2 linked regions of the Desulfocurvus vexinensis DSM 17965 genome follow. The protein of the gene in region 2 binds, or shares a complex with, the protein of the main gene of each other region. Links are inferred from orthologs where the notes say so. Each region holds a gene or a part of one and is shown on either strand. Other genes may lie near its edges.

The links.
Region 1: the proteins of carB (region 2) and carA are in contact, whole or in part, in a solved structure (PDB 1KEE), measured with the Escherichia coli proteins. The link is inferred for Desulfocurvus vexinensis DSM 17965 from one-to-one orthologs.

What each region holds. Positions count from the first base shown.
Region 1 is NZ_JAEX01000002.1:300,942-304,241, forward strand. Bases 342-3,300 are described here. They hold carA (glutamine-hydrolyzing carbamoyl-phosphate synthase small subunit), read right to left. Parts: upstream 2,406-3,300; coding sequence 1,278-2,405; downstream 342-1,277. Other genes in these bases: G495_RS0104335 (tetratricopeptide repeat protein), read right to left, coding at 357-1,175; kdsB (3-deoxy-manno-octulosonate cytidylyltransferase), read right to left, coding at 2,405-3,148; G495_RS0104350 (3-deoxy-D-manno-octulosonic acid transferase), read right to left, coding at 3,155-3,300. Also shown: G495_RS17620 (FAD-binding protein), read right to left, coding at 1-169. UniProt on the Escherichia coli protein: Small subunit of the glutamine-dependent carbamoyl phosphate synthetase (CPSase).
Region 2 is NZ_JAEX01000014.1:29,131-33,616, forward strand. Bases 684-4,486 are described here. They hold carB (carbamoyl-phosphate synthase large subunit), read right to left. Parts: upstream 4,118-4,486; coding sequence 884-4,117; downstream 684-883. Other genes in these bases: purF (amidophosphoribosyltransferase), read right to left, coding at 684-842. In the rest of the region: more of purF, read right to left, coding at 1-683. UniProt on the Escherichia coli protein: Large subunit of the glutamine-dependent carbamoyl phosphate synthetase (CPSase).

The DNA.
Region 1 (3,300 bases), on a different replicon or contig from region 2:
CCAGGCGGGCGTTGACGTTGGCCAGGGCCGAGCCCGAGGGCCCGGCCAGGGGCGCGGCCAGCAGCACCCGCGCGCCGGGCGCGGCCTCGGCGGCGGCCCAGGCGGCGCGCAGGCCCGCCAGCCCGGCCCCGAGCACGAGCACGTCGCAACGCAGGGGCTGGTCGGGCATGGGGCCTCACGCAGGGCTGGGGTGGGGGAAAACGCGTCGGCCCGCCGGGCCGGGGCCGGAACCGGCGCAGGGGCCGGGCTTCCGCCCCGGGCTGCCGGTTCACGCAACAGGGACAGCATGCTGCGTCAGGGGGCCGGCCCCGCCCCGGGCTCCCTTCGTCCCGTCTGTGGCGGCGGCGCGGGCGGAATCAGGCCTGCTCTTCGGTCTTCTTGAGCTTCTTGGTGGCGAAGGCGCGCATCTTGCGGGCCTCGGTGAATCTGTCGTTGATCTCCAGGGCGCGGGTGGCCATTTCGTCCACCTTTTCCCAGCGCTCCCAGTCGATGTACAGCCTGCCGATGTTGAAGAACAGGCCCGCGTCGTCCTTGGAAAGGCGCACGGCCTTCATATAGTACTTCTCGCTCATCTCGAACTCGCCCATCTTGCGCAGGACCATGCCCACGCGGTTGTAGAGGTGGGCGGACTCGGGGAAGTCCTTGAGGGCCTCGGTGAGCCATTGCAGGGCTTCCTTGTTGCGCTCGTGGCGCAGGAACAGCTCCGAGATCTCGTACTTGAGGTCCGTGTCGTCGGGGAATTGCAGGACGAGCTTGTTGAAGACGAACTTGGCGTCCTTGATCTTGCCCTGGGCCAGCAGCTCCCCGCCCCGGGCCAGTTGCAGGCGCTTGGTGTCATCCAGGGCCTGGAGCATCTGCTGGGCCTCGGCCACGGCCGAGCCCTGCAGGTCGTCCAGCAGCTCCTTGAGGGTGGTCAGCAGCTCCTTTTCCTGGCCCTCGGTGTGCTTGAGGACCATGGGGCAGATCTTGCGGAACCCCGGGTCGTTGTTCAACAGATCCAGGGCGCTGTCCAGGCTGCGGGCGAACTCGTCCTTTTCGTGCTTGATGAGCGGGGTGCGCACGATGATGCCGATGGCTTCGTGCAGGGAAACAATGGCCGGGAAGAGCTTGTCCTGCTTCAGGTAGCTCTTGATGCTGGATATTTTTGACCTGGCTTTGATGAGCTCGCTGGACATGCAGTGTGCCCCTCCCGCTGTTTGGCGGCGTTGCGCGGGCCGCGTCCGCTCACGGCCCGGCAATGCAGTGCCAGGAGTATTGCCTCTTTCGGGGCGTAAAGTCTAGATGCCTGCGTGCTGGCGGACCATCTCCCGGAAGCGGTGGAAGAAGTAGCGGCTGTCGTGGGGCCCGGGGCTGGCCTCGGGGTGGTGCTGGATGGCCAGGATGGGCTTCTTGGTATGGTGGAAGCCTTCCAGGGTCTGGTCGTTCAGGTTCACGTGGGTGATCTCCACGTCCTTCAGGCTGGCGATGTCCACGCAGAAACCGTGGTTCTGCGAGGAAATTTCGATGCGCCCGGTGGTCAGGTCCTTGACCGGGTGGTTCAGGCCGTGGTGGCCGAACTTGAGCTTGTAGGTCCTGCCGCCCAGGGCCAGGCCGAGGATCTGGTGGCCCAGGCAGATGCCCGCCGTGGGGTAGCGCTCCGCCAGCTCGGCCACGGCCTCCACCACGCCCTCGATGGCCGCCGGGTCGCCGGGGCCGTTGGAGAGAAACACCGCGTCGGGCGCCAGGGCCTTGACCTGGGCCGCGGACGTTCCGGCGGGCACCGCCAGGATGTCGAAGCCCTGCTCCGCCAGCAGGCGCAGGATGTTCCACTTGATGCCGAAATCGTAGACCACGACCTTGGGCCCGGTGCCGCGCCACTGGTGCCTGCCGTCCGTGATGGCGGCCGGGGCGGGCTGGGTGCCGGTCCAGACGTACGGCTCGGCGGGCGAGACGCGCGAGGCCAGGTCCTGGCCTTCCATGGACGGGATGGCCCGGGCGCGCTCCACCAGCTCGGCGGGGGTGGCGTCGTCGGTGCTGATGACGGCGCGCTGGGCGCCGTGGATGCGCAGATGGCGCGTGAGCGCGCGGGTGTCGATGCCCTCGATGCCCATGACGCCGTGCTCGGCCAGGTAATCGGGCAGGCTCTTGTTCGCGCGCCAGTTGCTGGGCGCCTTGCAGCATTCCTTGACGATGAAGGCCTCGACCCACACCCGGCTGGATTCCACGTCGTCGAGGTTCACGCCGTAGTTGCCGATGAGCGGGTAGGTCATGCACACCATCTGGCCCGCGTAGGACGGGTCGGTGAGCACTTCCTGATAGCCGCTCATGCCGGTGTTGAAGATGGCCTCGCCCTGGGCGTTGCCCTTGCCGGTGAAGGAGAGGCCCTCGAAAAAGGTACCGTCTTCCAGTGCCAGGAATGCTTTCATCAGGCGTTCTCCGAGAGTCTCGCTATGACTTTGTCCACGTCTTCGGGCCGGTCCACGCCGCAGGTGCGGTGGGTGGTGGGCACCACGTAGATGGGGATGTCGTTTTCCAGCAGGCGCAATTGCTCCAGGCGCTCGCGCGTTTCCAGCTCGCTGGGGCCCAGGGCCACGAAGCGCCGCAGGGCCTCCATGCGGAAGGCGTACAGGCCCACATGGCCCCAGAAGGCCCCGGGCACGCCGTCGCGGTCGTACGGGATGGGCGCCCGGGAAAAATATAAGGCTCCGCCGCGCTTCGTCCAGACCACCTTGACCTGATCGGGGCTGGCGGCCTGGGCGGCGTCGATGCGCGCGGCCAGGGTGGTCACGCGCATGGCCGGGTCGGCGAAGGGCTCCAGCAGCTCGGTGAGCATTTCCGGGGCCAGCAGGGGCTCGTCGCCCTGGATGTTGGCCACCACGGCGTCCTGGGGCAGGCCCAGCTGCTCGGCGGCCTCCAGCACGCGGTCGGTGCCGCTGGCGTGGTCGGCCCCGGTCATGACCACGGGCACGTTGTAGCGGCAGGCGGCGTTGTAGATGCGGTGGTCGTCGGTGGCCAGGACCACGCGGCCCAGCAGCGGGCACTGGATGGCGCGCTGATAGACGTGCCAGAACATGGGCCGCCCCAGGATATCGGCCAGGGGCTTGCCCGGAAAGCGCGACGATTCGTAGCGCGCGGGGATGATTCCGTAGCAGGGCGGCAGTTGCGGCATGGCGTTCTAGAGGTAGCTTGCGATGCGTTCGGCGGCCTGCCGGGTTCCGCCCCGGCGGCCGTCCACGTAGGCCGCGACCCTGGCGCGCACGTCGTCGCGCGCCGCGGGGCGGCGCAGGGCCCCGAGCATGGCCTGGGCCAGCTCCCGGGGGC
Region 2 (4,486 bases):
TCCACCGGCGCCTCGCGGGCCAGGGCCATGCCCATGGCCTTGCGGCGCTGGTACACGTTCTGGCCGAAGACGTAGGAGTCGGGCCGCGCGAAATAGATCAGCTCGAAGATGCACTGGCTGGTGCCGTTCTTCTCGGCGTAGCGCAGGCTGCGCTGGCCGTGGCTGTCGATGACCAGCATCTCGCCCGGGGCCACGGGCCGCAGGTATTCGGCCTCCAGCAGGTCGAAGGCGCAGGTCTCGCTGGCCAGCACGCAGGCGTCGCCCAGCCGGCCCAGGGCCAGGGGCCGGAAGCCGCTGGGGTCCTTGAGGGCGATGAGCTTGTCGCCCGCCAGGATGAGCAGGCTGAAGGAGCCGCGCACCGTGCGGCAGGCCGCGCCCACGGCCTCCTCGATGGGCATGCCCTCGACCATCATGTTGCGCGCGATGAGGTGCACGATGACTTCGGAGTCCATGGTGGTCTGGAAGATGGTGCCGTGCTTTTCCAGCTCCTCGCGCAGCTCCAGGGCGTTGACGAGGTTGCCGTTGTGGGCGATGGCCAGCTGCTGGTCGCCAAAGCGCACCAGAAGCGGCTGGGCGTTGCGGATCAGCGAGGCGCCGGTGGTGGAGTAGCGGATATGGCCCACGGCCACCTCGCCCTTGAGCTCCTTGGACAGGTGGCGCTCGCTGAAGACCTCGGCCACCAGGCCCATGCCTTTCTGCTCGCGGATGCCCGCGCCGTCCCAGGTCACGATGCCCGCGCTCTCCTGGCCGCGGTGCTGCTGGGCGAACAGGCCGAAATAGGTCATCCGGGCGGCTTCGGGATGGTTGGCGATGCCGAACAGGCCGCAGTATTCACGTTTCATGTGCTTGCCGGTGGCTGGTGTGTTGCTGGTTGTCGCGGCCTTCAGGCGTAGTATTCCTGGAGGCTTTTCACGTCCGTGCCGCCCTCGCGGCTTTCCTTGATGGCCTGGGCCATGGCCTTGGCCCCGGCCAGGGTCGTGGTGTAGGGCACGTTGTAGAGCAGCGTGGTCTGGCGGATGGCCGAGGAGTCATGCACCGTCTTCTTGCCCGAGGCGGTGTTGATGACCAGGTCGATCTCGCCGTTCTTGATGCGGTCCACGATGTTGGGGCGGCCCTCGTAGACCTTGAAGACGAACTCGCTGGGCACGCCGCGCCCGGCCAGGAACTCGCCCGTGCCGCGCGTGGCGACCACGGTGAAGCCCAGCTCGTGGAAGGTGCGCGCCACATCGGCCATGGCGGGCTTGTCGCGGTCGTTGACCGAGATGAACACCCGCCCGGACAGGGGCAGCCGCTGCCCGGCTCCCAGCTGGGCCTTGAGGAAGGCCTTGCCGAAGGTGGCGTCCACGCCCATGACCTCGCCGGTGGACTTCATCTCCGGGCCGAGCAGCACGTCCACCCCCGGGAAGCGGTTGAAGGGGAACACCGACTCCTTGACGGAGACGTGCCCGCCCCGGCGCATGGACCAGGGGTCCAGGTCGCGCACGCGCGCGCCGAGCATGACCTTGGTGGCCAGCCTGGGCAGGGGCACGCCCGTGGCCTTGGAGACGAAGGGCGCCGTGCGCGAGGCCCGGGGGTTGACCTCCAGGATGAAGATCTCCCCGTCCTTGACGGCGAACTGGATGTTCATGAGCCCGACCACGCCCAGCTCCAGGGCCAGGGCCACGGTCTGGCGCTCGATCTCGGCCACGGTGGCCGCGCCCAGGGTATGCGGCGGGATGACGCAGGCCGAGTCGCCGGAGTGGATGCCCGCCTCCTCGATATGCTCCATGATCCCGGCGACGTACACGTCGTGCCCGTCGGCCAGGGCGTCCACGTCCACCTCGATGGCGTTTTCCAGGAACTTGTCGATGAGGATGGGGTGCTCGGGGGCCACGGTGACCTCGTGGCGGAAATAGGCCCGCAGGTCCTCCTCGCCGTAGACCACCTCCATGGCCCGCCCGCCCAGCACGTAGCTCGGGCGCACCACCACGGGGTAGCCGATGGTCTGAGCCGCAGCCACGGCCTGCTCCACGCTCATGGCCGTGCCGTTGTCGGGCTGGCGCAGGCCGAGCTTTTGCAGCAGGGCCTGGAAGCGCTCGCGGTCTTCGGCGCGATCGATGGAGTCCGGCGAGGTGCCCAGGATGCGCACCCCGGCGCGCAGCAGCGGCACGGCGAGGTTCAGCGGGGTCTGCCCGCCGAACTGGACCACCACGCCCTCGGGCTGCTCGAACTCGATGATGTTGAGCACATCCTCGAGGGTCAGGGGCTCGAAATACAGGCGGTCCGAGGTGTCGTAGTCGGTGGACACCGTCTCGGGGTTGGAGTTGACCATGATGGAGGTCACGCCCAGTTCCTTGAGGGCATAGGAGGCGTGGACGCAGCAGTAGTCGAACTCGATGCCCTGGCCGATGCGGTTGGGCCCGCCGCCGAGGATGACCACCTTGCGCCCGGGCCGGGCGGTGTTCTCGCTGCCGGTCTCGTAGGTGCTGTAGTAGTAGGGCGTGTAGGCATCGAACTCGGCGGCGCAGGTGTCCACCAGGTAGTAGGTCGGCAGGACGCCCATGGCCTGGCGGATGCGCCGGATGTCCAGCTCGTCCTTCTTCCACAGGGCGGCGAGCTGGCGGTCGGAGAAGCCGTGCTCCTTGGCGCGGCGCATGAGCGCCCGGCAGGCGGACGACGAGGCGCAGACAGAGCCGGACAGCGGGAAGGCCCGCAACTCCTCCTCCACCTCCACCAGGGCGCGGATCTGGCGGATGAACCACGGGTCGATCATGGTCGCCTCGTGGATCTCGGCGTCGGTCAGCCCGCAGAGCATGGCGTAGCGCACGTGGAAGATGCGCTTGGAGTTGGGCTTGCGCAGCCGGGCCATGATCTCGTCGCGCCCGGGGCAGGTGTCGCGGGCAAAGGTCCGGCCCAGGCCGGGCATGCCGATCTCCAGGGAGCGCAGGCCCTTTTGCAGCGACTCCTTGAAGGTCCGCCCGATGGACATGGCCTCGCCCACGCTCTTCATGGCCGTGGTCAGGTAGTCCTCGGTGCCGGGGAACTTCTCGAAGGTCATGCGCGGAATCTTGGTCACCACGTAGTCGATGGTCGGCTCGAAGCTGGCCATGGTCTCGCGGGTGATGTCGTTGGGAATCTCGTCCAGGGTGTAGCCCACGGCGAGCTTGGCGGCGATCTTGGCGATGGGGAAGCCCGTGGCCTTGGAGGCCAGGGCCGAGGAGCGCGACACGCGCGGGTTCATCTCGATGACGACCATTTCGCCGTTGGCGGGGTTCACGGCAAACTGCACGTTGGACCCGCCGGTCTCCACGCCGATCTCGCGCATGATGGCCAGGGCCGCGTCGCGCATGGCCTGGTATTCCACGTCGGTGAGCGTCTGGGCCGGGGCCACGGTGATGGAGTCGCCGGTGTGCACGCCCATGGGGTCCAGGTTCTCGATGGAGCAGATGATCACGCAGTTGTCGGCCCGGTCGCGCATGACCTCCAGCTCGAATTCCTTCCAGCCCAGCACCGAGCGCTCGAGCATGACCTCGCTGGAGCGGCTGGCCGCAAGGCCCGTGGCCGCGATGGCTTCCAGCTCCTCCATGTTGTAGGCCACGCCGCCGCCCGTGCCGCCCATGGTGTAGGCCGGGCGGATGATGATCGGGAACGGAATGACCTCGGCGGTGGCGCGCACATCGGCCATGGTGCGGCAGATGCGCGACTCGGGCACCTTGAGCCCGATGTTCTCCATGGCCGTGCGGAACAGCTCGCGCGACTCGGCCTTCTCGATGACCTCGCGCGAGGCGCCGATCATCTCCACCCCGTACTTTTCGAGCACGCCCATTTCGGCCACGGCCAGGGCCGTGTTCAGCGCCGTCTGCCCGCCCAGGGTGGGCAGCAGCGCGTCGGGGCGCTCCTTGGCGATGATGCGCGCCACGGTCTCGGGCTCGATGGGCTCGATGTAGGTGCGGTCGGCCAGCTCCGGATCGGTCATGATCGTCGCCGGGTTGGAGTTGACCAGGACCACTTCGTAGCCCTCTTCCTTCAGGGCCTTGAGGGCCTGGGTGCCGGAGTAGTCGAACTCGCAGGCCTGCCCGATGACGATGGGCCCGGAGCCGATGAGCATGATCTTCTTGAGGTCGGTGCGTTTGGGCATGTGGGTCGGTCGGGGGGTTCGGGTTTCGTGTTCGTGCCGGGGGGCGGACGCCGGAAAAGCGGGAGCTGGCCGGAGGCCGGAGCGGGCGGGGGCCGGTGGCGTCCCCGGAAAAAGCACCCGGGTTTTATAGGTCAGCGCGGCGCCGGAGTAAAGGGAAAAGACCCGCCCCCGGGCCCGGGCAGGCCGCGCCCACCGGGCCTCGCGGGCTGCGGGTGCCCCGCCCTGCCCCGCCCGGGGCGCCTGGGCGGAGCCTGGCCCGGGGCGCCATGGCCGGGGCCGCCCCGGGGGCGCGCGGCAGGGGCCGGGGCTCCGTCCCGGCAAATCGCGCCCACCCCGCCCCGGACGAAGCGCCGCGCGGCCTTTCGGCCA